2 linked regions of the Spirosoma aureum genome follow. The protein of the gene in region 1 interacts with the protein of each later gene in a pairwise test. Links are inferred from orthologs where the notes say so. Each region holds a gene or a part of one and is shown on either strand. Other genes may lie near its edges. The genes, in order: ligA and leuS.

Region 1 (16,297 bases):
ACGTCGGACATGATATTATGGTGTCCACTCCATCCCTGTGGATCAGGAATGGCTGGTAAGATTTTCGTATAAATGACCACCGTTGCAAACAGCAGAATACTGATCCAGATCCAGACCGAATTTTGAAATACCTGCTGGAATCGCTCGCGCTGATAAAGCCACCAGAAGGCCATAATCGTACCCAGTCCGAACGAGTCCAGACAGGCAGGCATGGTTACGTAGCCAATAAACCACGGTAGCCGAGCCCGATAGAGCACATAACGCATGGCAACTGCCCCTACAATCATAAGCGTAGCGGTTAACGGAACCCACCGGCGCGGAACGAAAAAGAGCAGCAGGGGGAAAAACAAATAGAACTGCTCTTCCACCGCCAATGACCACAGGTGATCGACAGTGCCCATCCATACCGAATAATAGGCCATATAAAGGTTCGTAGCGTACAGAGCCAGCCAGCCAAACGTCTGGCGAACGGGGGGTTCGTTAACCGCATAGAGTACGAACAGGACCAGGTAGTAAATCGGGAAAATGCGAATGGTTCGGCGGATGTAAAAGATTTTGAGGTATTTACCCAAACCGCCGTTCGGTTTATCTTTCAATTTATCCTTACTCGACAGTAGAATTCGCGTAATCAGGAAGCCACTCAGCACAAAGAAAATCGTGACACCCAAAGCACCGAGCGGTAACTCGATGCGCCCGGCCATCCAGTGATCGAACAGTACCAGTGCGACAGCCAGAAACCGCACGCCATCTAATTGCCGAAGGTGATTCAGGGCCGGTCGGGCAGCGGTAGCGGTCATTGGCGCATTTGTTTGCATGACGTTGGTAATTGGGTAAATGTGGTCATTAGGTGACTGAAGATAGAGTAGAAGTCTATTGGTCCAGTTACCAGTTCTTCTTAATATCCTTCGGCTGACCGGCTGATGTGATAAGCTGATTGGTTGGATACACCTTACACTGATTGCTGGTCGAAATGGTTACGACAAATAATTGATAAGTACCGGCTTCCAGCGCACTTTGCCAGACATCGGCTTTAAATCCGGGCGTAAAGAGATTGCCGGGTAAAAAACGCGCCTTAAGAAGCGACCGTTGGTTCTGCCAGGCCGGAAATAAATACGATCGTTTGGGTGACCGAACCAGCAGATAACTGCCTGCATCGCGCCCGAATGTCTGATCTGAAGGTAAACCTGTTGCTTCGGTGGTACTAGTCTGAACAGCGTACCCATACGGAGCTTTGGTGATCGTTAACGGTATAATCGGCGCCTGTACGGAGTTAAACAGGGTTTTCAGGATTGGATCGTAAAACGCGCGTGCCGGATCGCTATAGTGCTGAGTAACAGGATCGAGTGCTGGAGTTGGGCGATTCGTGGTATAAGTCCAGTTAAACTGGTTCGTCGTTTGCCAGTGCCGAAACCAGATCGAATCGTCCAGAAAAGTAAGGTAGGCAAACCAGTTAAACAGAAAACTTCCGGCTAATCCACCAAATAAAACCCAATTCCGAACCCGCTGATTTATGGCAACGGCGATATAGACGTACAAAAGCGCCAATAACGTTAACGAATAGATTTTATAGCGGCTTGTGATGATCAGGTCGAGTCCAAAGCCGGTTCGGGTCCAGGCAACTACGGCTGCTGTTCCTAATATGAAAAGCGCACTCCCCCAAAAAAACAGTGCACCGGCTGGTATCCCAGCCCCGGAAATAGCAGGTCGTGAACTGAACAGTCCTCGGATTGTCCGACTGATTGCCAGACGATGGGTCAACAACTGCCAACCCATAATCCCGAATGTTGAAATGACCATTAAAGCACCCAGCAAGATACTGGCGCTAAGGGCCGATTTAACGGGTAATGCTTCGGCAGCAGCACCGATGAATGCCAGCCAGCCCTTAATTAAATCGACGGTTGAACCGCGTAATGGAGGATTGCCTTCTGGTTTTTCATAATCGGCGAAATAAAGTCCAAGTACAAGCAAGGCACTGAAAACCCAGATGGCTACCGGTAAGAATGCTCTTTTCTTTGGATAATTTCTGGATTTAAAGTCCGCTGGTTCGCTGGTGCGAAGTAACAGCAAAACCAGCCCAATTGGCCAGACCAGTAAGCCATTGCCACTAGTGAGCGTAGCCAGAATGGCTGAGGCTATTGCCCATCCCCAACGATTGCCGTATGTAATTCCATAAAATGCCAGCACAACCCAAAGCACGACAGAGAAGTTCTGCAGGGCTGCCATCCCCCAGAACATATTTTCCCAGTGAGAGAGGTTGAAAATCAGTAAGGCAACAGGAATGGCATACAAAACAGAGAGACTTTCGCGACGCAGAACGCCGATAAATACGACCAGCAAGCCTACTAAACTCAAATTTCCAATGGCCATCAGATGCCGGAAATTCAGCTTTCCAAATACCTGATAGTCGAGCAGGGCCACGAAGCGGTCAACGACAATCCGATGCTCGTTATGCTGCCGAAAAAGCTGGTATAGCTTACCCGAAATAGTTGTTTCCTGATCGAAATAATACAGGAATGCCCGGAGAGCGTGGTCGTCCCATTTGGGCACGTTAACGGCGTAATAACTCCAGACAGCCAGGAATAAAATAACTGGAATTGCCACACCCACACTACCCAATAACCGGCCGACCGACCGTGGTGGGGCCGATGTCAGGCGGGTTTTCGGGTTGTATTGTAAGGTTGGCAACGGGATTTTGATTTTAGGCGTACTTCATCCGGTTCGTTCTAAGATGCAGCATCCTAAACCGACTACTGTAAATTAGTTTAATTCGTAAACGAAGCCAACTGCCGGGCAATATTGGCTGGATCAAGGCCCGACAATTGCTGATGGTATTTTTGATCCCCATAAAGCCCATTCGGATAGCCCTGGGCTGACAAACTTACAAAATGACTTGGTGCTGCTCCGTCGGTCAGTAATTTAACCGAAAGCTGTTGGGCCAGTCCGCCAATGGAGACATGTTCTTCAACGACCAGCAATGGTTTTCCGGCCCAGCGATGCGCGAGGCCTGAAGGCAGATCGAGTGGCAGGTTGGTAGCCGTATAGACGTCAAACTGACCCACCAGCAACTCATCCTGCAAGGCTGTCAGTACATTGGCGGCAATCGGGCCTAGCGCAACTACATTTCCAATGGAAGCTTTGCTATGTACGATGTGTTTGAAGGTGCCGAGTTTTTCAGCTCCATCGGGGGTTTTAGGACCTGCACCCAGACGTAGATAGGCCGGTCGGCTTTCCGCAATAATCTGATCAAGCATCGGAGCAACCTCGTCAGCGAAGGCTGGAATGTATGTATTTACGTTCTGTAGACTGCTCAGACACGCCAGATCTTCTATCGCGTGATGGGTGCTGCCCATGATGCCATAACCATACCCGCCCCCATTCCCGACAATAAAAACGGGCATGTTGTGCAGGCAGACATCATTGCGAAATTGCTCCAGGCATCGATAAACGGCAAATGGGGCAATACTATAACAAAACACTTTATAGCCTTTGTAAGCCATTCCGGCTGCTACGCCGATCATATTTTGCTCAGCAACACCTGCGTTAATAAAACGGGGGCCTAAGGCTTCTACAACGTTTTCCAGGGCATTATAGCCTAAATCGCCGGTAATAAAAACCACTTTTTCGTCGTCACGCGCAATACGCTCGACAGCGGCTGAGAATTCGTTTCGCATACTATAAAATAACAGCGGACATTAGTTGCTTAGTAAAGCAGTGTTGTATCGGGATTGATTTCCATGTAGAATGAATCCTCCTGATCCAATTGCTTAATCAATGCTAATTGGTTCTCGAACAATGTGATTAACCGATCATTCGAAATATTACCTAAACAGACTCTGATTAACTTACGATGTGTCCTTTTCAAGAGAAAAGAGTTTCTGAAGTCAGTATCCTTAGTAATAACAATGTAATTATTCTGATCGGCCAACTGGCAAATCTCTCCATCAGGCGTAGAAGAACCCTTTGGCACCTGATTGACGTGAACTGATTCGGTTCCATAGGTTGCCAGATACTTAGATAGGCGAATGGATATGTGAACGTCACAGATAAACTTCATTAAGCAGCAGCTGGTATCTGACCTGATAAAAGAATTCGGGCATAATTCAGAGCAGCAATGATATCATCACGTTCCAGCTCAGGGTGATCCTCAAGAATGTTATCAATAGTCATTCCTGAGCCCAGAAGATCAAGAACTACTTCCACGGGCCATCGCATTCCCCTGATGCATGGCTTTCCATGACAGATAGTGGGATCAATTGTTATGCGATTGAGTAATGTCATATCAGTAATGTTGCTTACACAAATTTACTTACTTTTCCGTTGCTCAACCAGCGTACTGATTTCAGCCGCCGTTTTGTAGACCCGCTGGCCCTTACGAACCATTGTACGAATGAACTTCGGTCGTTTTTTCGTTTCCTCAAAAATCTTGCTGATGTATTCACCCAGAAACGAAATGCCCAGCAGATTGATCCCGCCGAAGAACATAACCAGAATGATAACGGTCGATATGCCCGCCGGGGTTTCAGGGAAAAATACGAATTTAGCCAATATCTGCCACAGAATACCCAGAACTGAAAGTCCCGTCAGTACAAATCCGGCGTAGGTCATTAACTCCAGTGGAGCAAAACTGAACGAGAAAATGGCTTTTTTTGCCCACCAGATGTTCTTCGTCCAGTTGTTGGTCGAGACGCCAAACATGCGCTCGGGCCTTACATAATCAACGCCGGTTTGTTTGAAACCCACCCAGGCCCGTAATCCGCGCAGAAACTGTTCGGTTTCGGGCAAATTGACCAGCTCACGAACTACCTTCCGATCGATCATCGAAAAGTCGCCTGCATCAACCGGAATATTGATATAGGCCGTTTTGCGGAACAAACGGTAAAACTGCTTGTAGAAGAAATGAACGTGAGGAGCCATTTCGCGTTGCACTCGAACGCCATAAACCACGTCGAAGCCCTGCTGCCATTTTTCGTAAAACTTCGGAATGACTTCGGGTGGGTCCTGTAAATCACCATCCATGAGCACCACCGAGTCGCCGGTAGCAATTTCCATTCCACTCAGGAAGGCCGATTGCGACCCAAAATTACGCGAGTGCTTAATGGCAATTACGTTCGGATCTTTGGCACAAATTACATCCAGTACTTCGTCGGTGTTGTCGGGTGAATTATCGTTGACGAAAATAATTTCGTAGCGCACCTTCATTTCATTGAAGGTTTTAACCAGCCGTTCATACATAAACGGAATGGCCTGCGCATCTTTATAACAGGCAATAATCGGCGAGATGACCGGATTGAGCGTTGGTGTGTTGAAGGCCGGAATTACCCGACTTTCGTAGTCATGCGAAATCTGCCAGTCGGCAGTTTGACGCAAACCGTCGCTAAGCGAAGTGGATGCTTTCCAGCCAAGATCAGTCTCAGCCGCTGTTGGATCGCCATACCAGTCAGCAAGATCCCAGTTGCGGTTGTTCATACTGCCCCAAACTGGTTCCAGCTTAAGGCTAAAGGTTTGCCGGGCTTCATCGACAAGCTCCCGCATGGTCGTTTTCTGACCCGTAGCAATGTTATACGACCGACCGCTTATGGCCTTATTGACCTGCAATGCAGCTTGAACAAAAGCGTCGACGCAGTCGTCTACATACACGAAATCGCGGCTAATATCGGGCGAAACCAGCGGAGGTAATTTGCCCTGGCGAACTTCTTCGATCAGTCGCGGAATGAGCCGGTCGGGCTCTTCCCAGCCACCATAGATCGAGTAAAGCCGTAAGTTAAGGGTGTTAAGATTGTGAACTTTGGCGTAATATTCGAGCGTATAAGCCGCTGATACTTTCGAAACGGCATAATGGCTGTTAGGTTCTACTGGATCAGTTTCTTTGGGAGCCGTGCAGTTAAATCCATACTCTGAACTACTTCCGGCATGGATATAAACCATGTCGGCCGAGCAGTTTTCCAGAATATTTACCGTACCCAATACATTGGTTTCGTACGTCAGTCCTACATTTTTCTGTTTACTGTAAGCGCCATAAGCCGCCAGATTAAAGATCGTTTTGGGTTTGATTTTTCCAAAGACGTCCTGTACGGAGGTATTTGACAGAATGTCGCAGTGAACAATATTTTCGGCCGGGACATCGAGCAGTTTTAGCCTCCAGGCTTTTGTTGCGTCGTGTGTAAGTGCGAAAACATCTTTACGTACGCGGAATAACTGTTCAAACAGATTCGCGCCAATGAAGCCACTGGCTCCGAAAACAACGATAGGGCCCTGCAGTCGGGCGATTTTTTCTGGTAGCAAAATGGGGGCAGACTGATTCATTCAGGCCGCAATATTACGGCAAAAGGGTGGATGTGTTGTATTGAAACGCAGTTTTATAGCCAACGGCAACGGAACCGGCCACTACTTCAGGCTACCTGAACGGACAAATACCGCTCAGTAACTTCTGCATGAGCCTGTTCATACTGAGCAGGTGTCATGGGTAGATAATGCCATTCGAGCCGGTTTTCCATGTAAGATACGCCTTTGCCTTTTACTGTTTTGGCAATCACAACTTTGGGTTTACCATTTGAAACAGCGGTCAGTTGATCGATGGTTGTCAGGATTGCCTGCACATCATGACCATCTACTTCAACCGTGTCAAATCCCATGGCAGCCCAGGTACGGATATCGGCGGTATCACCCAGCACATTGGCCGTTTGGTCGAATCCCTGCAAACCGTTTTTGTCAATCAGCACCACCAGATTATCCAGGCCACGCTGAACGGCGAAATGGGCGGCTTCCCAGGTTGTGCCTTCGTTGGTTTCACCATCAGACATCAGCACATACACCCGCGAATCTTCACCGAGTAACTTACTTGCCTGAGCAATGCCCGACCCAATGGGCAAACCGTGACCAAGCGAGCCTGTTGCGAACGGAATTCCATCGTGTTTATTAGGAGCCGGGTGAGCAGGGAGCGTTGTCCCGTTTTTGTAATAAGTTGCCAGAACCTCGTCGGAAATCTCGCCGAGGTGGTTCAGACAGGCATAAAGCGAGGCTGCGGCATGGCCTTTCGAAAGCAGAAACGAGTCCTGTTGGCGTTTACGCATGATTAATGCGGCAATCATCAGGTCTACACAGCTCAATGAACAGCCAATATGACCTGCGTGAGCCTGGTTGTAAAGACTCAGAATTTTTAGCCGAAGCTGGCCCTGAAGCGTTTGAAAGTCGGTGGCTTCTGTTGTCAATGTCGTAGTCGGTTGATTCAGGTATTTGCCTACTCGCCGTAGCGATAGGTAGAACCTTTGAAGTCAAAAATAGTAATTTTTTCGCCAGAACGCCCCTTAACTAATACTATACGGTCACGATCGTTCGGATCGATGCGTTGGATATAGGAGGCATCCTTAGGTAAATAAACGTTTACCAACTGGGCATCTAACAAGGCTACGGGCGAGTACGTTCGATCCATTTTCTCGGAAAAAATCTGCCTTTTTTTATTCGGATACAGAATCGTATCGCCTGGTGTATACAACTCTTTTAGTTTTTGAGCCGATGACCAATAAGGATTAGGAATACGGGCTTTGTCAAAATACGTGTATTTAGGCGCTTCGTCGGCGTAAATATCGACCAGAAGCTGAACGATATTGCCTGTCTGGATGAGCAACGCAATGGCAATCGGCAGGCTAAACCACCAACGGAGCGTGACTAGCTGGCGCAGGCCCATCGCTATCAGAATACAAACGTAAGGGAACGAAAATCCAGAGTAACGCTGCGTAATACCGAACGTATGCCCTGATCGCCAGGCCATAAACAACAGAAATAAGGTAGGCACAAAAGCCAGCAGCAGTAAAATCACAACCAGCCGTTTCTGGTCGGCATTCGTACGATCTACAACATACCGGCCAATTAAGTATACGAACGGCACAACAGCTGACAGTACGAGCAGGCGAAGCGGTTCGACGGAATAGAATGGAAGGCCCACCAGAAACAGGAACGGAACCACAGCATATACCCAGACCGGCGGCTTCGATACCGTTATGTACCGGTGAATAATAACCGTTGAAACCGCTCCTAACCCTAGCGCCAGTATCGAATTTCGAATACTGACCAGAACGGCAACCATGCCATTGGTAATGATAAACAGATCGGAAAAAATAGGTACAGCCCGAACGGCAATGTTAGGAATCGTAGCGGGCAGAATAATCCCGAAGCCAGATTTATACGGATTCGTGAGGGCAATGTTCTTGTAGAAACTGGCCTGATAGTTCAGGGTGAAGAATGTGTATTTTCCGCCACCGTAAATAAACCAAAGTGAAACCAGGCCTAATCCAATCGCGCTGGTTAGCCCCAATGTTATCCAGGCTCGTGAATTGCGCAGATATAAAAGTGCGTATAGGCCGTGGCAGAGAAAGACCGTCACGGTTAAATAATGGGATAGAACCGATGTTACGAATACCAGTCCGTAAGCAAGATAGAGGACGGATAACGATGGCGTTTTGCTGCCAGCTGGGGGGCTCGAACGTACCCGCTCCATGATCAGCAGGAACAGGTGAGTACCCAGTAACGTCAGGAAAAACGTCATGGAATAGTTACGGGCAATGTGGCTGTAGGCAACAAAAAACGGCTCAATGGCTGCAATGCCGGCACTAATAAGCGCCAGTGAGTCCGACCGGAAGTGCCGTCGGACAAACACAAAGAGAAGCCAGACGATCAGGGTGCTGAAGATGACGGAAGGCATTCTCAGGGAAGTATCACTCAACCCAAACACTTCCATCCAGAGCCAGAGCACACCATAATAGGCAGGGCTATTGCCAATATCGCCCCGGATGTTGGCTTCGATGAAGTCATTGAAAGTCTTCGGTTTCCAGAATTCGGCCGGAGTGAAATACGTTTTGCTGAAAACATCCTTCTGATTGAAGCCTTCAAGGCAAACGCCCTGGCTAATGAGCAGCGTCGATTTTTCGTCGAAATAAATACCGTATGTACCGACACGGTATAAACGAAGTGCCAATGCCAGTATAAGCAGGGCACTCAGTAAAACTAGCGTTGTACGCGATGATGGGGTGAACATTGCGGCAAAACTAGCGCAAAATCCCAGTTCTCACAGCTTGAGAATCGTGAATTCTACTCGCCGGTTCTGTTTGCGCTTCTCTTCGGTTTCGTTGCTGGCTATTGGTTTGCTGGGTCCCCAGGCCTTCGTCTGGATGCGGGCCTCCGCAATTCCTTTGCCTATCAGGTATTCTTTAACAACCCGGACCCGGTCGGCAGAAAGCTTCATATTTGGTTCCCAATCCCCCTGATTGTCAGTATGCCCTTCGATCAGAATTTCCATCGCTGGGTAGGTGGTCAGCATAGCGGCCATCCGGTCCAGCTCACTGTTAGCGCCCGGTAATAAGTTGAACTGACTCTGTTCAAACAGCACCTCGCGCATGGTTATTTTCTGGCCAGCCTCAATCTTAACCAGTATCAGATTCCGTTTGATATCACGGAATCGCTTGTCTTTACTGAGATCAAGGGTTTCAGTAGTTGGAAAATAACCTTCTTTGATGGCTTTAATCGTATAGATTTTCTGCGTGGGCAGAATCAGTTTGTATTCGCCCGTTTCGGGGTCATAATCGGCTTTTGCCGTTTCTTTGTTTTCGTCGGCCAGACCAGAAATTACTTCCGAAGCTACTGGTTTTCGGCTCTTTGAGTCAAGCACCTGACCCGATATGATGGCAACCGGATCGGGCTTGATGGCAGGATACAGTTTAAGCCGAAAAATATCATCTTCGCCCAAAGAACCCGCCCTTGAACTCAGATAGGCAAAATCGCCGGAAGCAGGAATGGTAAAATAACCGTCCCATTCTGGCGTGTTGATCCCTGACCCCAGATTTTCGGGCTCACTCCAATTGCTCCACGTATCATCGAGTCGGCGTGTTACAAAAATATCACCATTGCCATAGCCCGGATGACCGGCGGACGTAAAATAGAGTGTACGCCCATCGACCGCCAGAAAAGGCGAACTTTCGAAATCGGCTGTGTTCACAACGGGACCCAGTGAGACCGGTTCCGACCAGTTTTTGTCAGCCTGTTGCAGCGCAACGTACAAGTCGCGGTTTCCACGGGTATCTTTGCGCTGCACGGCCAGAATGATCGCCTTGCCGTCGGGAGAGACGCAGAACTCCAGCTGATTTTTTTCGTGCAGATTATAGTTGTTGGCAATTTTACATTCGACGGGCTGCGACCATCCTTGCCGGGTTTTTGTCGATCTGGAGATACCGAACGACAACCCTCCATCAGGACGGTATACATTGATGAGATAGGCCGTACGACCGTCGGGCGAGAGGCCGCTGATGGCATTATCGCCGGTATTATTGATGGGAGCACCAATATTTACCGCTTCACTCCAACCAGGTGGATTTCCCGAAGCGCCTGATTCCAGCGTGGAGAACCACACGTCTTGCCGGTCGGACCCGCCCATATTGGCTTTATTGAAATTTCGGGTAAAATAAAGTGTCCGGCCATCGGGTGCAATGACGGGAGCAACTTCCTGCCCTGGCGAATTGACCGTTTTTCCCAGATTTTCCTTTACTATTTCCTTGGGTATATCTTTCGATACATTTATGCCAACCGCAATTGGTTTCGTATCTTCTGAGATACCGATGGCATCAATCTGGTTTATGCCCGGCACGGTAGAACCATTGAGTACTACCTTTATCTGATCGCCCACAACCGCCGAATCTTTCAGCATAATCCGTAGTAATGGATCTTGGCGGGGAGCTGGATTGTTATTTTTATAAACCTGATGTTCTTTCTTTTGGCTGTCAATGATCAGCACCTGCACAACTGCGCCAGGATTCACATTTTCGCCAATAACGATTTGCCGGATCGTACTTGGCTTCTCAAAGGCAACCTGAATCCACTCATCGGCAGTGCCATCGGCACCCTTAGGTGCCCATGCCGAGGGGCTTTCACCAAGTTGGGGTAGTTTATTGGGTTTCCCCAAAGCCTGCGACGCTCGGTATTGTTCGCCACTCGTCTCTCCTTTCTTTTCGGACGAAAAGCCAACAACACGGCTAGCCCACAGAACCTGAGTTGCGTTCTGGCCCTGAGGTCCGGGCTGGTCGTTGGTACGTCGTTGTGGCTCGGTCGAACGAGGCCCGGCCGGTTGCGCTGGGCTGACCGCACCGGCCATCATTATCAATAAGCCTGATAAGATGCTCCAAACTCGCATAAACTATGAAAAGGTAAGCAGAACATCGTTCGTACGGAGGGTCTATTTCTGACGAACATCAACCCTTTAACTCGAAATTACTAATTTAGATTGTGTGTGGTAAGTTACGAAAACTTAATTGGTTAAAACCTTATAATCCCAGGGTTTGAGCGTAAGGGACATATCCTGTTTCAACTCCATTGGCTGGCGGCTGAATACCTCGGTATAGACGCCTTCGTACCCTTGTCCTGACAGGCGGAATGTTTGCGGTTTGCCGCTCAGATTTATCAAAACAGTTACCCGGTCGTTCTCATGTTGACGAGAAAAGGCGTAAATGGTCTCATCATGATCGGTCACAATTTTCTCGGCCATTCCTCCAGACGTGCCGTTCCAGAGAGCTCTGTTCCGGTGTTTAAGGGTCAGCAACGTTTTAAAGAAATCACTCTTGGCATAAGTACCCCACGAAATGGGGTCTTTTTCGAAGAAAGCCAGCCGTTTATTTAGATTGGATTCCATTCCATTATAAACCAAAGGCATTCCCTCCAGAGTGCTGCTCAGCACGATAAAGGCATCCGCCGATGGGCCAAATGATTCTGCCAGTGTACCATTATTTGTATTTTCGTCGTGATTCTGCGTAAATAGCATCTGATAATACCAGGCAGGGAATCTCTTTTGGTTACTGGCTCGCAGAGTATCAAGACTGCTAGCCGGAAGTTTTCCCTGGGCAATATTTTTCATCATCGCGAACATAGCCCAGCCGTAATTCATGTTGAAGCAGTTTTTAAACTGTTCCGGATCGTCTTCCCATTCAGCCAGCATGAATACAGTCTTGATTTTATCCAGTTCCGGGCGAAGCTGAGCCCAGAAATCATCGGGTACAAAACCGGCCACATCGCAGCGGTATCCATCGATATCACATTCCTTGATCCAGTACTGCATCGCATCGATCATGCCTTTACGCATATCCGGATTATCGTAATTCAGGTCAACAACGTCGGTCCAGTCGGTTGCTTTTCCGGTTTTTGGGTCAACGGGTGTTGTCATTTTTCCCTTTATGAGCGTGTACCAGTCTGGATGTTCTTTCACCCAGACATGATCCCAGCCCGTATGGTTAGGCACCCAGTCTAAGATCACCCGCAGACCAAGTGCATGAGCACGTTTTACCAATGATTTAAAATCGGCCAGTGAGCCGTATTCTGAATTCACGGCTTTGTAATCAGCAACGGCATAGGGACTGCCAAGGGTGCCTTTTTTGTTTTTCTGGCTAATTGGGTATATCGGCATCATCCAGACGATATCGACACCTAATTCTTTTAAGCGGGGAAGTTGTAATTCAATGGCTTTGAATGTGCCGGCGGCAGAAAACTGGCGGGGATTGACTTCGTAAATAGTAGCGTTTCTGGCCCAGTCGGGGGCAGGTGGAGCGACTACAGTTGTGGAATCAGTGGGATTGGAAGCTTCAGTTTGCGATTTTTTAGTTTCGCGGCAGGCCATTGTCAGCAACAGGGTGCTGAGTGAGATGGCCATGTATAATTTCTTCATAAGTACAATCGTGCGGTACGTGTCGGTTAAGTGTTACGGGTAGCCTGGGTTGATCAGGCTATGATGGGTTGATGTCCATCTTTTAATGTCCTGATGGCCTCTAATGGGTCAGGGGCTCCAAAAACCGAACTGCCAGCCACAAGTATATCAGCACCTGCTTCCAGTAAAGCCGGCGCATTTTTCTGGCTCACACCACCGTCAATTTCAATTAGTGCAGAGGAGCGGTTTGCAGCAAGTAATTGCTTTAGTTTTGCTACTTTTCGGATGGTATTGGGGATGAACGACTGCCCCCCGAAACCTGGGTTGACAGACATGATCAGCACAACATCGATTTGTTCCAACACATCTTCAAGGCCAGCAACGGGTGTGTGTGGATTGAGGGCTACTCCCGCCCGACACCCCATCTGCCGGATATGTGTAAGTGTCCGGTGAAGGTGGGTACAGGCTTCGTAATGGACATGAATCACCGATGCACCCCCTTCCGCAAAAGCATCAATGTAACGATCGGGTTGAGTAATCATTAGGTGTACATCCAGTGGCTTCTGGCAGTGCCTGCGAACAGCCTCCAGAATCGGAAAGCCAAACGAGATATTCGGAACAAACACACCGTCCATTACATCGAAATGTAAATAATCGGCTTCGCTGCGATTTATTAGTTCGAGGTCCCTTTGCAAATTAGCAAAGTCGGCGGCTAGTAGCGAAGGTGCAATGAAAGGCTTATTCATAGTTGTCCGGGAACAATAGAAAACCAATCGTTTGAAAAGAAAGGCTTATTCAACGGTTTTCGTAAACGGCTTACTTTTTTATCCTGTAAAACTAAGTTTTTTTGCTTGAACAAGGAAACAAACCCAATATTGGGTGTTCGTTTATTAGGATAATTTAGCAGTTGAGTAGTTGTATCCGTAGAGAATTTGGCTAATTGAGCCTGCTCAGTCGCAAAGAACAAATTATCCGGATAACCCAGTTACATCTATTGCCAAATTACCTTCTTTGCCAAATTGGATTAATCGTCAATTATAACGTATCGTATGACACCCCAGGAGCATATTGCTGAATTAACTGACCGTCTGAACTATTATAACCATCAATACTACCAGAATAGCGTTTCTGCAGTAGACGATTTTACGTTCGATCAATTGCTGGCCGAATTAGCTGCTCTGGAGACCCAGTACCCCGAATACCGTCGGCCAGATTCGCCAACCGCCCGCGTTGGTGGAACCATAAGCAAGGAGTTTTCGACGGTTTATCATCGGTTTCCAATGCTTTCGCTGGGGAACACCTATTCGGAAGAAGATCTTGTTGAATTCGATAATCGCATTCGGAAAGGCCTGAATGGGCGAGAGTACGACTATGTCTGCGAACTGAAATTTGACGGTGTGGCCCTAAGTATGACCTATGAGAATGGAGTTTTAGTGCAGGGCGCAACGCGGGGCGATGGAGTTCGGGGTGATGATATTACCAATAACATTCGCACCATCCGAACCGTACCCCTGCGCGTGCCACGAGGAGGGGGTGAAGGGCAGGGGAGGGTGGATGCTGACCATCCAGTACCTCCGGCTTTATTTGAAGTTCGGGGAGAAGGTTTTTTGCCACTGGCTGAGTTTGAGCGGATCAATAAAGAGCGCGAAGACATTGGGGAACCGTTGCTGGCCAACCCCCGAAATGCAGCCTCAGGTACGTTTAAACAGCAGGATTCAGCAGCTGTGGCCAAACGGCGACTGGACTGTTACCTGTATTCTTTTCTATCGGACTCGGACGTATTCAGAACGCATGAGGAAAGCCTGATTGCCATGAAAAATTGGGGATTCAATGTTTCCCAGACCTGGAGAAAGTGTGCCGATATTAAAGAGGTTATGCTCTATATCAATGAATGGGAAACCAAACGGTTCGACCTGCCATTGGGTACTGATGGGATCGTTATCAAAGTAAACCGATATGATCAGCAGCAGGAACTGGGCTTTACGGCCAAAAGTCCACGCTGGGCTATTGCCTTTAAATACAAAGCTTTAGCGGCCAGTACCGTACTAAATGGTATCCGGTATCAGGTGGGTCGAACGGGAGCCGTTACGCCCGTTGCGCTGTTAACCCCTGTATTGCTGGCCGGAACCATTGTGAAACGGGCATCCCTGCATAACGCCAACGAAATCGAGCGGTTAGGCGTCATGTTGAACGATACCGTTTTTGTAGAAAAGGGGGGCGAAATCATTCCAAAAATTACGGGTGTTGACCTAAATCGGCGTACCGATCAAAGCCACCCTATTGTTTACCCGACTACCTGTCCGGCCTGCAACACACCGTTGGTTCGGAAAGAGGGTGAAGCCAATTTTTATTGCCCCAATGAACAGGGGTGTCCTCCGCAGCGTCAGGCTCGATTTGAGCACTTTATCCAGCGTCGGGCCATGAATATTGAAAGTCTCGGCGAAGGGAAAATCGAATTACTTATCGATCGTGGACTGGTACAAACACCCGCTGACCTATACGCACTGACCTCTGCTGATTTACTGGGTATTGAAAAAGTGTTCGAAGATGAGGAAACCGGTAAGCGCCGGGTCGTTAGTTTCCGGGAAAAGACCGTTGAGAATATTCTGACAGCTATTGAACGCTCAAAAGCGCAGCCATTCAGGAATGTGCTGTTTGCCTTGGGAATTCGCTATGTGGGGAATACAACAGCAGAGAGGCTAGCCGATTATTTCGGCTCGATGGATGCCATTATGAACGCGAGCCAGGAAGCCCTGCTGGCCGTTCCGGATATGGGTCCACGCATTGCCGAGAGCGTTGTCGAGTGGTTTGCCAACGTCGGGAATCAGGGCTTTGTCAATCGATTACGGGCGGCAGGTTTGCAATTGGCTGGTGAGAAAAAAGAGGTCGAGCGTGAAGGCGACACGCTGGAAGGGAAGACATTTCTGTATACTGGCACATTTGCTAACTTCAGCCGGGAAGACCTTGAATCCCGAATTGCAGCCAATGGTGGGAAAGTGCTTAGTGGTATTTCCAAAAAGCTCAATTATCTCATCGTTGGCGAGAATGCCGGGCCGTCGAAAGTGGAGAAGGCGCAAAAACTCAACGTACCCATGATTAGTGAAGATGAGTTTCTGGCGATGCTGACAGTATAAATGCCATTGATAATGAATTTATTACTTTTGTAGATGCAGGTCTTTTACAAGGAATCGAACCTCAAACTGAAAGCCCTGAAACTAATAAACCCACCGAACTATAAGCTATGGAAACAACAACTAATTTTGAGGATATTCGCCAGATTCTACGCGAAGTGGCAGAAAATCAGAAAGAAACAGATCGAATAACGAGGCATAATGCCAAAATGATTGGCGATTTAGGGAACAAGTTTGGTTCGTTTACGGAAGGTATGGCGTTTCCATCAATGGAAAAAGTGCTTCGAAAACAGTTCGGAATAACAACCATTACCACCAATTATAAAACGGAATATGGGTCTGATTCGCTGGAGGTTGATGTGTTAGGTATCGCTAATGGAGATGTCAATACCGTTGTTTTAGTGGAGGTCAAAAGCCATCTGAAAGAACGTGATATTGAGCAGTTGCTTAAAAACCTGGATCGTTTTCGGCGGTTTCACCCCGAATATGC
Region 2 (13,610 bases), 1.4 Mb from region 1 along the record:
GGTAAAATACCCGCCCGGTCGATGGCGATGCGGGCAGCTGCGGCCCCCATCGTGGTAGTCGTTTCGCCATGTTTCTTGCGGTAATGGCGTTGCTCGATACCTGTTCGTCCCTGTATCCAGTCTTCAGAAACATTAACCAGCGGAGCCAGCTCAACATTGGGCACAACCCGATCCGGAACATAATAGCCTAAACCGGCAATTCTCGCATTTTTCATCATATGTATAAACAGACTGAGGGCACTTCTTCACCAGGAACAGCCAAAACGGTCAAAATTTGGTATCTTTGTGCATTCTTTCGCAGTTATTTTATCCGTTCATATGGATTACAATCACCGCCAGACCGAGCAGAAATGGCAACGGTTCTGGGACGATAACCATACCTACAAACCAGAAACTCATACGGCCCGTCCGAAGTACTACGTACTCGACATGTTTCCGTATCCATCGGGCGCAGGCCTGCACGTTGGGCACCCACTCGGCTACATTGCATCCGACATTGTGTCGCGCTATAAGCGGCTGAAGGGCTTTAATGTGCTGCATCCTATGGGTTTCGACTCGTTTGGTCTACCAGCCGAACAGTATGCCATCCAAACAGGGCAGCATCCGGCCTTAACGACTGAGCAGAACCTGACCCGCTATATCGAACAACTCAAAAACATCGGTTTCAGTTATGACTGGACCCGCGAAGTTCGCACCTCCGATCCGGCGTTCTATAAATGGACGCAGTGGATCTTCATGGAGTTGTTCCGCAGCTGGTACAATAAAGACACTGACCGGGCTGAACCGATTGAGACGCTCACAGATAAGTTTGCCACCAACGGCACAACTGATGTCCATGCGGTTTGTGATGATGATGTTCCGACATTCACGGCCGCCGAATGGAATGCCATGTCAACGCGGGAATCTTACGAGATAACCTTAAAATATCGCCTGACCTATCTGGCGGAAGCCGTTGTAAACTGGTGTCCGGCATTAGGTACCGTTCTGGCAAACGACGAAGTAAAAGACGGCGTTTCGGAGCGGGGTGGCTACCCGGTCGAGCAGAAGCTCATGCGCCAGTGGATGATGCGCATCACGGCCTACGCCGACCGACTCTTGACGGGTCTGGACACGATCGACTGGACCGAATCTCTGAAAGAACAGCAACGCAACTGGATTGGCAAATCAGTCGGAGCCAGTGTAAAATTCCCGATCAGCTCGAAACAGCGCATTGGTGGCGAAGAGGTGTCCGTGCCTTCATCCTACATTGAAGTTTTTACGACCCGTGTCGATACGATTTATGGCGTTTCGTTCATGGTACTGGCTCCTGAGCATGAACTGGTCGCCGACTTGACCACTCCCGAACAAAAGGAAGCCGTAAAAGCCTATATCGACGCGGCTAAACTCCGTTCCGAGCGCGACCGGATGGCTGATACAAAAGCCGTTACGGGTGTATTTACGGGCAGTTACTGCATAAATCCGCTTTCTGGTGAAGAAGTCCCGATCTATCTGGCCGATTACGTTTTAGCGGGTTATGGCACCGGTGCAGTCATGGCCGTTCCGTCGGGCGATCAGCGCGACTGGAATTTTGCCACCCATTTCGGTTTGCCGATTATACCGATTCTGGATGCCCAGAAGGATATCGACCAACAGGCTGATAACACAAAAGAAGGTCACTACATCAACTCAGGGATCATTAACGGACTGACCTATAAAGAAGCCACTACCTTGCTGGTTAGTTGGCTGGAAGAACGAGGATTAGGCCGTGGAAAGATCAACTACCGGATGCGCGATGCGGTATTCAGCCGTCAGCGTTACTGGGGTGAACCCGTTCCTGTATACTTCAAGGATGGCGGTTCGACAGGTCGATTACCCTATCTGATCGACGAAAGCGATTTGCCGCTGGAGTTGCCTGCCGTTGATAAATATCTACCTACCGAAACAGGTGAACCACCGCTGGGCCGCGCCGAAGGCTGGAAATACAAGGGCGAGTATGACTATGAGTTGAGCACGATGCCGGGCTGGGCGGGCTCGTCCTGGTACTGGTATCGCTACATGGACCCGCAGAACGATTCGGTTTTCGCGAGCAAAGAAGCCATTGACTACTGGCAGAACGTGGATCTTTACATCGGGGGAACCGAACACGCGACAGGCCACTTGCTTTACAGCCGTTTCTGGAACAAATTCCTGAAAGACCGTGGCAATGTCCCTCAGGAAGAGCCATTTCGGAAACTGATCAATCAGGGCATGATTCAGGGACGGTCAAACTTTGTGTATCGCCTGAAAGGTACGGGAGTCGAAGGGTCTTCGCCCGTTTTCATTTCGCTGGGTCAGGTTGGTAATCGTGAGGTTACTCCTTTACACGTCGATGTCAATATCGTTGAAAACGATGTGCTCGACATTGACGCATTCAGAAAATCCCGCCCGGATTTGACTGAAAACGCGGAGTTCATTCTGGAAGAAGATGGTCGCTATATCGTTGGCGCAGAGGTTGAAAAGATGTCGAAGTCGAAGTTCAACGTCGTCAATCCCGATATGATCGTGGAGAAATACGGTGCTGACGTCTTGCGGTTATACGAAATGTTCCTCGGTCCGCTTGAGCAGGCTAAACCCTGGAATACCAACGGTATTGATGGTGTATATCGCTTCATCCGTAAGTTCTGGCGACTATTCTACAAAGACAACGCTACCGGCGAAAGTCAATGGATTGTCACCGATGAGCAGCCGACACCCGCTGAGTTAAAAATTCTGCACAAGACGATTCAGAAAGCGGAAAGCGATATAGATGCGTATTCGTTCAACACGTCGGTCAGTTCGTTTATGATCTGCGTGAATGAGCTGGCCACGTTAAATTGCCACAAACGCGCCATTTTGCAGGATCTGGTGTTGATTCTGTCGCCATATGCTCCACACATTACGGAGGAGTTGTGGGCCGCCCTTGGCAATGAACCCGGAACCATCTCCAAAGCAACATTCCCAACGTTCAACCCGAATTATCTGGTTGAGGATGCGTTCGAATACCCGATCCAGATCAACGGCAAAGTTCGGACTACGATCAGTTTCGCCATCGACCGCGCCCCGACCGAAATCGAACGCGAAGTGCTGGCCGACGAAATCGTCCAGAAATGGCTGGAGGGAAAATCGCCGAAGAAAGTCGTTGTCGTACCAAAACGAATTGTGAATGTGGTCATTTAACTCCTAATTCACAGTGTCATTGAAAAGAATAAAGCCGGCAGCATGTCGGCTTTATTCTTTTCGTATTCCTTTACTTAACCTGACTATGCCTACCTCTACGACCCGCCAGCCCCTTGTGGTGCTGCTACTCTTCTTTTTATCTGGTTTTGCGGCTCTGCTGTATCAGGTAGTCTGGCAGCGCCTGCTGGTATTCTATACAGGTTCCGATACGGTCAGCATCAGTCTGATTGTATCGGCCTTTATGACGGGCTTAGGAATTGGCTACCTGGTTGGCGGATCGCTGGCAGATCGGTCGTCGCCGAAGCAGAATCTGCGTTTTTTTGTAGGAGCTGAGCTGGGCATTATGTTTTTTGCCCTTTTCAGCAAAACAATTCTCTACGACGTTCTTTATCAGTCCAATAATTTACCAACGGATCAGCCATTGGCCGTGTATGCCATTGTATTTAGTATTGTCCTGTTCCCTACTTTTTTAATGGGCGTATCCTTACCTGTCTTGTCGCGCGCCTTTCAATTCGGCGATATGGAGCAGCAGTCGCGATACATCAGTATGTTGTATTTTATCAATACGCTCGGAGCCGCTGTAGGTGCTTTTGTTACCGGTTTTTTGCTGGTTCGCCGAATTGGCTTCGATAACGCCATCTGGGTTGGTGCCCTAATGAATGGTTTCTGTGTAATTGGTGCATGGAGCATGGGGCGCTGGTCAGAAATCTCAAATAAAGCATCGAAGAGACACAGCGAGTTCGGGGAATCGATGCTGAAAAACATCGATTTGCAACCAACTCCCTTCCGTCTAACGCGTACGCTTGTGGTTTGGTCAGTTCAGTATGCTTTATCAGGCTTTGCGGCTCTTTCGCTGGAGCTTATCTGGTTCCGTATACTGGAAACATTGATTAAATCCGTGTCACTAACGTTCGCCATGCTTCTTGCCGTTTACCTTGGCTCTTTAGCCATTGGCACAGCAGTAGGTACCTGGCTCGTGCGCCGACCTGTGTATCAGTCAACCGCCCGCCGGGAACGAACCTTTCTGGTTGCTCAGGTGCTACTCTACTGTTATACAGCCCTGTCGGCAGGTGTGTTTGTCATTGCCATCAGTCGACTATCCGGTCTACAATTTCTTTGGGATTATTTTAACAGTGGTGAACCTGTTTTAAGCCCCCGTTTCAGCCTGTTTACATATGGGGCTGTGCCTCTGTTTTTATTGGGTCTTCCTACCTTCCTGATGGGCTTGAGTTTTTCCTTATCACAGTCGTTGATTCAGGACAATTACACCGAGGTGGGTCGAAAGGTGGGCTGGTTGCAGTTTATTAACATCGTGGGTTCAGCTTTAGGGGCGTGGGCAGTTACCTGGATCGGTTTTTCCTATATCGGTACAGCAACGCTATTAAAAAGTATTGCCGCACTAAGTATTGGTTATATGGTTATTTTACTCCTCCGTCGGCATTGGTCTGTACTGACTACGATGATGGCTGGGGCATTATCTCTAGCAGCGATGCTAAGTATTCCCGACAACGCCCGATTCTGGCAGCTACTTAATGGAGTGACGAAATCAGAGCTTTTTGTTTTTGATGAAAACGAATCAGCAGTATCAGTTATCAAAATAGGACCCGATCAACGAACAGGCACTGTATTTGTAAATGGCCTTGGGCAAAGTGGCCTCCCATATCATATTGATGCTGTTCATACGCTTCTGGGCGCATTACCCGTAATGGTTCATCCCAATCCGAAGCAGGTTGCCGTAATTGGACTGGGCTCGGGTGGAACGGTCAATGGAATTGCCGGACGATCGGAAACGAACCGGATCGATTGCTTTGAGATCGCATCGAATCAGGCGCTGGTATTAGCCAATTATGCCGACCGCGTTGGCGATACTACTGTGAATAGGGTGTTGAGTGATCCACGACTGCATTTGATTTTCCGTGACGGGCGCTATGCCATTCGCAACAGTAAAACTCGGTATGATGTTATCGAAGCAGATGCGCTCCGTCCCCTTTCAGCCTATTCCGGTAACATCTACTCAAAAGAATATTTTGAACTGATTCGGGAACGACTTAAGCCAGGCGGGATTGCCGTTACCTGGTGTCCTACAGCCCGTGTGCTGCATACTTTTCGGGCAGTTTTCCCCTATGTTGCTTATTGCGACAAACTGGTTTTGCTCGGAAGCAATCAGCCTATTTCTCTAGATTGGCCAGTCATTGAACAACGGGCGAAGACCCCCTTCAGCCAGCAACATTTTGCCCGATCTGGAATCGATATCTGGCCACTATTGAATCATTACCGATTGGAAATGCGCCTGTTGCCAAAGGTTACCGGGCTGCAACTTGAAATCAATACCGACCTTTTCCCCAGAGATGAATACAGCATCCGGGTTCAGGACAGGGCAAGCTTTTAATAGCCTGGAATTCCCCGCAGGGCTTAGTCATGCCGTTCGTCTGGATGTGAGAAAAACATGCCAAAGCCCTGTGAGATAAAATTAAACTGATGTCCGTTACTTTATACTCGACACGGCCTGCTGAGAAGCCAGTGCTTCACGTACCTTTGCCGCAATTTCGACCGAGTGTCGACGCGCCTGATGATCAAAAATTGGAACCGAAATGATCAATTCATCCGCTTTGGTCTGTTCAATCAGGTTGGCCAGTCCGCGCTGAACAGTTTCGGGTGAACCGACTGCTGAGCAGCTAAGTACCTGTTCGATTCCCGCCAGTTCATAATCTGGCCAGAGAGCAGTCAGGTCATCGACGGGAGGTTGCATCTGGCGGGCTTTTCCGCGACGAATGTGCAGAAACTGTTGTTGAACCGATGTAAACAGGCGTTCTGCTTCCTGATCCGTATCAGCCGCGACCACATTTACTGCGACCATTGCGTAGGGTTCTTTCAGGTACTCAGATGGTTTAAACCGCGACCGATAAACTTCCAGCGCCCGCATGAGCTGCGTTGGGGAGAAATGGGAAGCAAACGCATAGGGCAATCCAAGCATGGCGGCCAGTTGTGCCCCAAATAAGCTCGAACCCAAAATCCAGACAGGAATAGCGAGCCCTACACCCGGTATAGCCTGCACAAACTGATTCGACTCATCGGGCTGAAAATAGTGCATCAGTTCAACAACATCCTGCGGAAACGTATCGACATCGGTAGCCTCCCGGCGGAGCGCCCTGGCAGTTACCTGATCGGCACCAGGTGCACGGCCTAATCCGAGATCGATCCGACCCGGATAAAGGGACTCCAGCGTACCAAACTGCTCGGCTATCACCAGGGGTGAATGATTAGGTAACATAATACCGCCCGCTCCTACCCGGATCGTTGTTGTACCACCGGCGATATAACCGATAACAACCGAAGTAGCCGCGCTGGCTATCCCCGGCATATTGTGGTGTTCGGCGACCCAGTAGCGATTAAAGCCCAACTGTTCGGCATGCCGGGCGAGGTCCAGTGAATTATGCAAAGCCTGCGATGCGGTGCTACCGGCAACAATGGGTGAAAGATCCAGAATTGAAAAGGGAATCATACTTCGTTGATGTAATCTGGGCTTTCGCCCGAAGCCGTGCCACGGTTTGTGTATGAAATTTAGTTAACCGTGGCACGGCTTCGGGCGAAAACCCTGGTTATTAATTCATTAAAAGAATAGCCCATGAAAATGGAGATGGTCAATTCTTGCTGTTAAATAGACCTGGCGTTGCGTAGCAACCGGAAACGGTTATGAATTGTGGCTTGGGGACTCTATTTTCACGGCGTTTACAGGGTCAGATACCACCCATTATTATTCAGTCAATCGGCAAATCACTGCTTCAGCAACAATACGACTTATCAGAACGGTTCCTTGGAGTATATAGTGACATAACGCTTTCCGGGAATTCCTGCTGCTTTTTTTTAATACGCATGACGACAAAATACATCTTACTCTTTGGCTTAGGATTCAGCCTGGCTACCTGTTCACCAGCCACTTACACTAAAATTCCAACGGGTGGTGGCCCAACGTTTTTCAGCTATAAATCCAACAACGGTCCGGCAAAAATTTCGGCCCACCGGGGCGGAGGTGATCTGAAAGGCTACCCCGAAAACTGCATTGAATCGTTTGCGTTTCTGGCTAAAAAGTTACCCGTCATTATTGAATGCGATATTGACCTGACCAAAGACAGCGTTATGGTGATGATGCATGATGCCACGCTCGACCGCACAACGACCGGTACAGGCAAACTGATCGACAAAACCTACGCCGAGCTAGCCCAGTATCGACTGGAAGACAACTTGGGGAACGCAACGCCATACAAAATTCCTACGCTGGAAGAAGTACTCAATTGGGGAAAAGGGAAGGTTGCGTTTACGCTCGATGTCAAACGCAATGTGTCCTTTGAAAAGGTCATAAATATGGTTCGCAAAACCGGGATGGCCGATTATGCGGCTGTAATCACCTACAATGCCCAGGATGCGGCCAGGCTCAATAAGCTCGATCCGAATTTAATGATTTCGGTCACGATCCGGAATCACGCAGAATATGATCGGCTTCATGAACTGGGTATTCCTGACAATCGGATGGTTGCCTTCGTTGGCGTTAAAGAACCTGAACTTGAGCTGTATCAATTTCTGCATCAAAAAGGTATAGCCTGCATTCTGGGCACCCTCGGAAACCTGGACAAACAGGCTGCGGCCAAAGGTGATCAGGCCTATAAAAAATTCGCCGAAAACGGGGCCGACATTATGTCTACAGATCGGCCACTGGAAGTTTGGCAAGCCGTGAAATGAACAGCTAAACCAATCAAAACTGCTGGCAACGGCGTTGTCGTTTGAGGTTGCGATTCTTGCCACCAAACTGAAAAAGGGAATCAAAGCCATACCAGATGCTTATTTCGTGGGCTCCACCTGTCGCATACCGCATGGATGACAGAGTCACATCATAACTGTACTGAACCATCAGTTGATCGAACTGAAAGGCGATGATACCTACCAGCGCGTCGCTCTGAAAGGTTGTTTGCCCTATTTTTCGAAGCGGAATGCCCCTATACCAGAGTCCCAGCATCAAGGGTGAATAAATGAGGTTCAGCCCAACATCCAATTGCAGATTGTTTCCCTGTTGGCGCAGATAACCTGTCAGGCCAATGGATTGGTCTCGGTTTTGCTGATGCGCGTATCCTTTATTCCAGACCCGCCCCTCAAATGGCAATTTGATACCGGCCATACCACTAATTCGCTGACCCAGCCAATCGCCCCGAAGCTGCGAGCGTCCAATGTGATTGACCGTAAGCCCGGCCCAGTACGATGCCAGATTATCGCCAAGTTCGTGTTCAAACAGGAGGCCACCCGTAAAATCGACACTTTTCCGCGTAAACGTCCCCTGCGATAACGGGTCATTACTCACTTGATTAACCAGCCCTCCCAATGCATACTGATCGGCAAACGACATACCACCCGGATTGATCTGGTTACCAATGTAAGCGGCCTGTAACCCAAAAATCAGTCGGGCTTCCCGATCAGAATCCTGCATCAGTGGCACCATATACGATGCCTGACCGCTAACCTGGGTGGTTTGAAAAGCACTCCCCTGCCAATCACCGATAAGTTGAACACCAGCCCCCAGTCGGTGGTCTTCATCGTAGGAGTCGAACGAAAAAGCTGCGGTATGGTAGCTGGCTGGTAAGGCAGGCCACTGGCTTCGGTAATTGGCAATCAGTCGGGCAGATCCGGCACCGCCCGCAAACGCAGGATTGTGATAAATCGGGTTGGCGTAAAACTGGGAGAATTGAGGGTCCTGGGCATAACTTAGTATTGACCAGCAGACCAGCAAAGCGCTTAATACAACGTTTCGGAGGAATAGGGGCATGTTACCTTTACGAATTGGAGTGGATTAACAAAGAAACGTCCGAAAAGTAGTTTCACCAACAAATTGACCCACTATTGCCAGCGAGTTGAGTAAACGTTACTATATTGCCAGCATCCACTCCTTATTCAAAAATGCGAACCTCAACACTTCGTCTATTAATCAGCCATTTAGTGCTGATTATGCTTCTACCGGCTATTTCTGCATTGGGTCAGATCGGGCCATCGATTAAACCGAAAGATGGCCGCTACGACATCTGCCTGAAAGAAGGTCAGACCAAAGTTACAGTTACAATTCTCCTCGATGTTCCGGCAGGGGCCACCTGTACCCTCAACAACTTTAAGATCGAATGGGACGATGGCAAAGTCGATCAGATCGTTTATGATCCGAATAAACTGGAGCTATCGCATGAGTACGATGTTAAAGATTTCGTTGAACGATGCTCGAATGACGACGACAAAACCATAAAATTTAAGCAGACCGATAATTGCGGCTCGGGAAATCCAGCCAACAACAGTTTCGACATTACCTTCCGAAATACGCCACGGCCCAAATTTACAGCCTCACCCATTTGTGCTGGTCAACAAATTACCCTCCAGAACCAGACTTGTCCACTCAGCAGTCAGAACACTTACTCCTGGACTTTTGGTGACCAGGGTCTACCCAGTTCCAGCAACAGCCACACCTATGCCAACAAAGGCACATATACGGCAACGTTAAGTGTATCGGGTGTTTGTGGAACCAGCGGCCCTTATTCTGCACCGATAGAGGTCCTGGAAAAAGCAAAAGCGGCTATTGCCGATTCAGGAGCTGTCAAAATGAGTAACGATACGGCATTCGTTTGCCTGACCAGCGGAGCAATCCTGCGCTTCGATGGGACAAATTCTACCGGAGCTACCAGCTATAACTGGAACATTCCGGGATCAGTTACTTATCTGGATAAAACCAACGGCAATTCCCCTAAGCCTAAGGTACAGTTTACCAGAGCGGGCGATTATACAGTAACGCTTAGTGTGGATAATCCATGTCGTATTCCAAGTCAGATCAAACTTGTTGTGCGGGTGTTGGACTTACCAAGTCCCACGCTAAAATCGCAGCCCAATGTTTGTGAACCCTTCACTTATACCGTCGCAAATCCTATTTCCGGCGCTACTTACACGCTCAATGGGCAGCCTTTTGACCCCATTGTAGGCGTCCCATTAGCACTCACGTCAACGCCCTATGTTGTTTCGGCCTCCACAGCAAATCTCTGTGGTTCCCGGCCTGTTTCAATTACATTTTTTGTCAACAAACCCAGCGATGTTAAGATAACCTCGTTACCAAAATCATCTACCGTCTGTGCAAACAGTAATCCGATAAAGCTAAAGGCGGATCAACCCGGTGGAACCTGGACCCTGAAAAATACCATATCGGGCATACAACTTAATGCAAGGGCAGGCGATACAACGCTGATCGTTGGCGGTAGCGGCACGGTCCAGCTCGAATATTCACTTGGTCAGGGCGCCTGCCGCGTAACTGACCAGGTTGAGGTGACAGTTTCGGGCGTTGGCGTTTCGGCCAGTAACATTACAGCCTGCGCCAGCGAAGGGCGAGTCAAGCTATCGGGTAGCCCGGCGGGAGGAACCTGGACAACGACTGATTGCTCGGGTTGTATACGGAACGATTCGCTCATATTAGGCGGCCTGACGAGCAACCTGCTGCGATTTACGTATCAGGTAAGCAATGCGGGTGGCTGTCAGGCTTCAGCTAATTTTACGGTTACAGTGGGACAACCCAAGGCCGCGTTTTCAATCACTGGTCAATGCAGCGATAAACCGGTCACTGTCAATAACACCTCAACAGGAGCCGACACCTATGAGTGGATCGTCAATAGTATGACCATCGCAACTGGTCGGCAACCAGCATTAACCTTACCGGCTGGTCCTCAAACGGTAACCTTGCGGGTTAAATCCGGGGGTTGCCAGAACGAATCCCAGCAGGTCGTAACCCTAACGGCTCCCCCTCCTACCGTGATCCTCACCCCAAATAATCCAGCGGGCTGCGCGCCCCTGGCCGTTACGTTCGCTGTCAATGGAACTGCTCAGGCCGGTGTTACCTACCGCTGGAATTATGGCGACGGCGTGACCGCCACTGATTTCACCGCCACAGGTCATACCTACCAGAACGCGGGGCAAACGACCCGAACCTACACGGCAACTTTAACAGCAGCTAACGGATGCGGTTCGCAAACCGCGACCGCCGGTCTTACCGTTCGACCACTTGCCTTTGCGGAAATTGGCGTCGATTCGACCAATGTTCGCTGCACACCCGCAACCATCCGTTTCTCGAACCGCTCCGTTGGCCAGGGACAAACCAGCCTGTGGGATTTTGGGGATGGTTCTTCCCGCCAAACCACGCAGGATACTATTTTGCACCTCTTCTCGGCCCGCGATTCTGCCCGAACCTTTCGGGTGAGCCTTATTGTCCAGAACAGTTGTGGCCGCGATACGGATGCCGTTTCGATTCGGGTTTATCCGAGTCTTGTGCGCCCCCTGTTTAACCTGTCGAATGCTCGCCCGTGTGCGGGAGAAGCGATTCAGTTTACGGATGCAACCGTTCCGCGCCCAACGTCCTGGGTATGGCGGTTCAGCGATGGAACCACAGAAACAAGCCCGAATCCCCAACATCGTTTCCCCGAAGCAAATAAAACCTATACGATCACCCTGATCGCGTATACACCCTGCGGTTATGATTCCCTACGTCGAACCATCCAGACAACAACTCCTCCACCGGCGAGTTTCGCCCTGGCAGCTCCGTATGTGTGCCGTGGTCTGTCGGTCGCTTTCACGAATAAAAGCAATCCGGCGAATCGGTTCCGCTGGAATTTTGGCGATGGCTCCCCCATCGATTCCGTCAACTTTTCCCCTAAGCACACGTTTTCCGGAACACAAACCAATTACAACGTTACGCTAACTGTTATAGGCGCTACACCCGGTTGTTCCTCTACATTAGCCCAACCAGTCAGTGTTCGGGATGCGCCAAAACCCGATTTTAGCATTGAAGGCGGAGCCGATGTATGTACACCTGGCCCTGTTCGGCTTATTAGCACCGACCCCAATGCCACGCAATTCCGCTGGCAACTCAGTAATGGTCAGGTCCTGACAACACCCAAACCAGAGTTGGCGCTACCACCAGGCCGCTATGATGTCAAATTGACCGTCAGCTACGATCAGGGTGTTTGTGCCGATTCAAGCAGTCGCCCGGACGCCATAAATGTACTGCCCTGCGAAGTTGTGGCACCCGAAGCGTTTACCCCCAATTCGGATGGAATTGGCGATACCTGGACACTCTTCGGCGACACGGGCGTAACGCGTATTGTACGACTGCGCATCTGGAATCGATGGGGCGAAATTATTTTCGACGCCAGTGATATTCCCCTAAACAGCAGTAATCCAGGAGAATGTTGGGACGGAACGAATCGGGGGGTTCGGATGCCAACGGGACAATACCCTTACGAAGCCGATGTTATCCTCCGGGGGGAAAATCACCAAAAACGAGTAGGCAGCATTGCACTGATACGCTGAGCCTTATACGAAATTTGTCAGTAATTTGTATTTACACATCTCATTACAGTATCTTTGTACCCTCGCACTTCGTTAAACTAAAGCGGCACTTTATTGTGCCGCTTTTCATAAATACACAAATCTATTTATTCGATAGAATTTAAGCACTATGAATAGTCAGGACGAGACCGAACTGGCATCAACCGGAGCAACCGTCGCACCGACCGCACTTCCATTTGATCTAAACGGCTTAAAAATCAACTTACAGGGCAACCTGAATCAGACTGAAGCCCAAGCTATTGCGCTTCGGGCTGCTTTTCCTGACGCAGAGATCATAACCACGACCGATTCTCCTCCCCGATTTAAGCAACCATTACTTCGACGTCGCACCCGCACCGAAATTGCGATCTACGTTTTCGCAGCACTCGCTCTGATGATCGTTGGTCATTTGCTCTTCAGCTATTTTACGCTGGACCGTTTGACGTTGCTTGCCAATGATATCGACCTTACTCCCGACATTTTCTATTTTATACTGGCGGGTTTTGTAGCCCAAATGATTGATGGGGCGCTGGGTATGGCCTACGGCGTGACGGCCACCACTTTTCTAACCAGCGTAGGAATCAGTCCGGTTTTTGCAACAGCCAGTGTACACAGCTCTGAAATTTTCACCTCGGGTGTTTCGGGCTATATGCACCTGAAATTTGGCAACGTAAATAGTCGGTTGTTTAAAATTGTGCTCATTCCAGGTGTCATTGGAGCAGCGCTCGGAGCTTTTCTGATCACCAAACTGGCTGACCTGGAAGTAGTGTCCAAGTATCTCTCTCCTGCAATTTCAGTCTATACCGCCATTTTAGGTATTCTTATTCTCCAAAAAGCCCTTGTCAAACGGACGAAGAAAAAACCGGTTCGTCAAATTGGGCTGCTGGCCTGGTTTGGTGGTTTTGTCGACGCCATTGGTGGAGGAGGCTGGGGGCCAATTGTGAACACAACGCTGATTGCTTCGGGACGACACCCTCGGTATACCATCGGCTCAGTCAACCTGGCCGAGTTTTTTGTGTCCTTTGCCTCATCAGTCGTATTTGCAC

What was found.
Region 2: the proteins of ligA (region 1) and leuS interact in binary tests that used the Escherichia coli proteins (3 or more experiments, as listed by UniProt). The link is inferred for Spirosoma aureum from one-to-one orthologs.

What each region holds. Positions count from the first base shown.
Region 1 is NZ_CP050063.1:6,514,035-6,530,331, reverse strand. Bases 13,371-16,267 are described here. They hold ligA (NAD-dependent DNA ligase LigA), read left to right. Parts: upstream 13,371-13,725; coding sequence 13,726-15,810; downstream 15,811-16,267. Other genes in these bases: G8759_RS25940 (DUF3782 domain-containing protein), read left to right, coding at 15,918-16,267; rpe (ribulose-phosphate 3-epimerase), read right to left, coding at 13,371-13,422. Also shown: G8759_RS26000 (acyltransferase family protein), read right to left, coding at 1-815; G8759_RS25995 (glucosyltransferase domain-containing protein), read right to left, coding at 883-2,685; G8759_RS25990 (transketolase family protein), read right to left, coding at 2,763-3,671; G8759_RS25985 (DUF5615 family PIN-like protein), read right to left, coding at 3,701-4,054; G8759_RS25980 (DUF433 domain-containing protein), read right to left, coding at 4,054-4,278; G8759_RS25975 (NAD-dependent epimerase/dehydratase family protein), read right to left, coding at 4,303-6,303; G8759_RS25970 (transketolase), read right to left, coding at 6,390-7,208; G8759_RS25965 (glycosyltransferase family 39 protein), read right to left, coding at 7,238-9,031; G8759_RS25960 (OmpA family protein), read right to left, coding at 9,062-11,176; G8759_RS25955 (alpha-amylase family glycosyl hydrolase), read right to left, coding at 11,291-12,697; more of rpe, read right to left, coding at 12,751-13,370; more of G8759_RS25940, read left to right, coding at 16,268-16,297. UniProt on the Escherichia coli protein: DNA ligase that catalyzes the formation of phosphodiester linkages between 5'-phosphoryl and 3'-hydroxyl groups in double-stranded DNA using NAD as a coenzyme and as the energy source for the reaction.
Region 2 is NZ_CP050063.1:5,122,648-5,136,257, forward strand. Bases 1-3,374 are described here. They hold leuS (leucine--tRNA ligase), read left to right. Parts: upstream 1-318; coding sequence 319-3,174; downstream 3,175-3,374. Other genes in these bases: G8759_RS20445 (3-oxoacyl-ACP synthase III family protein), read right to left, coding at 1-215; G8759_RS20455 (fused MFS/spermidine synthase), read left to right, coding at 3,260-3,374. In the rest of the region: more of G8759_RS20455, read left to right, coding at 3,375-5,563; G8759_RS20460 (LLM class flavin-dependent oxidoreductase), read right to left, coding at 5,660-6,676; G8759_RS20465 (glycerophosphodiester phosphodiesterase family protein), read left to right, coding at 7,048-7,911; G8759_RS20470 (PorP/SprF family type IX secretion system membrane protein), read right to left, coding at 7,925-8,986; G8759_RS20475 (PKD domain-containing protein), read left to right, coding at 9,118-12,546; G8759_RS20480 (sulfite exporter TauE/SafE family protein), read left to right, coding at 12,695-13,610.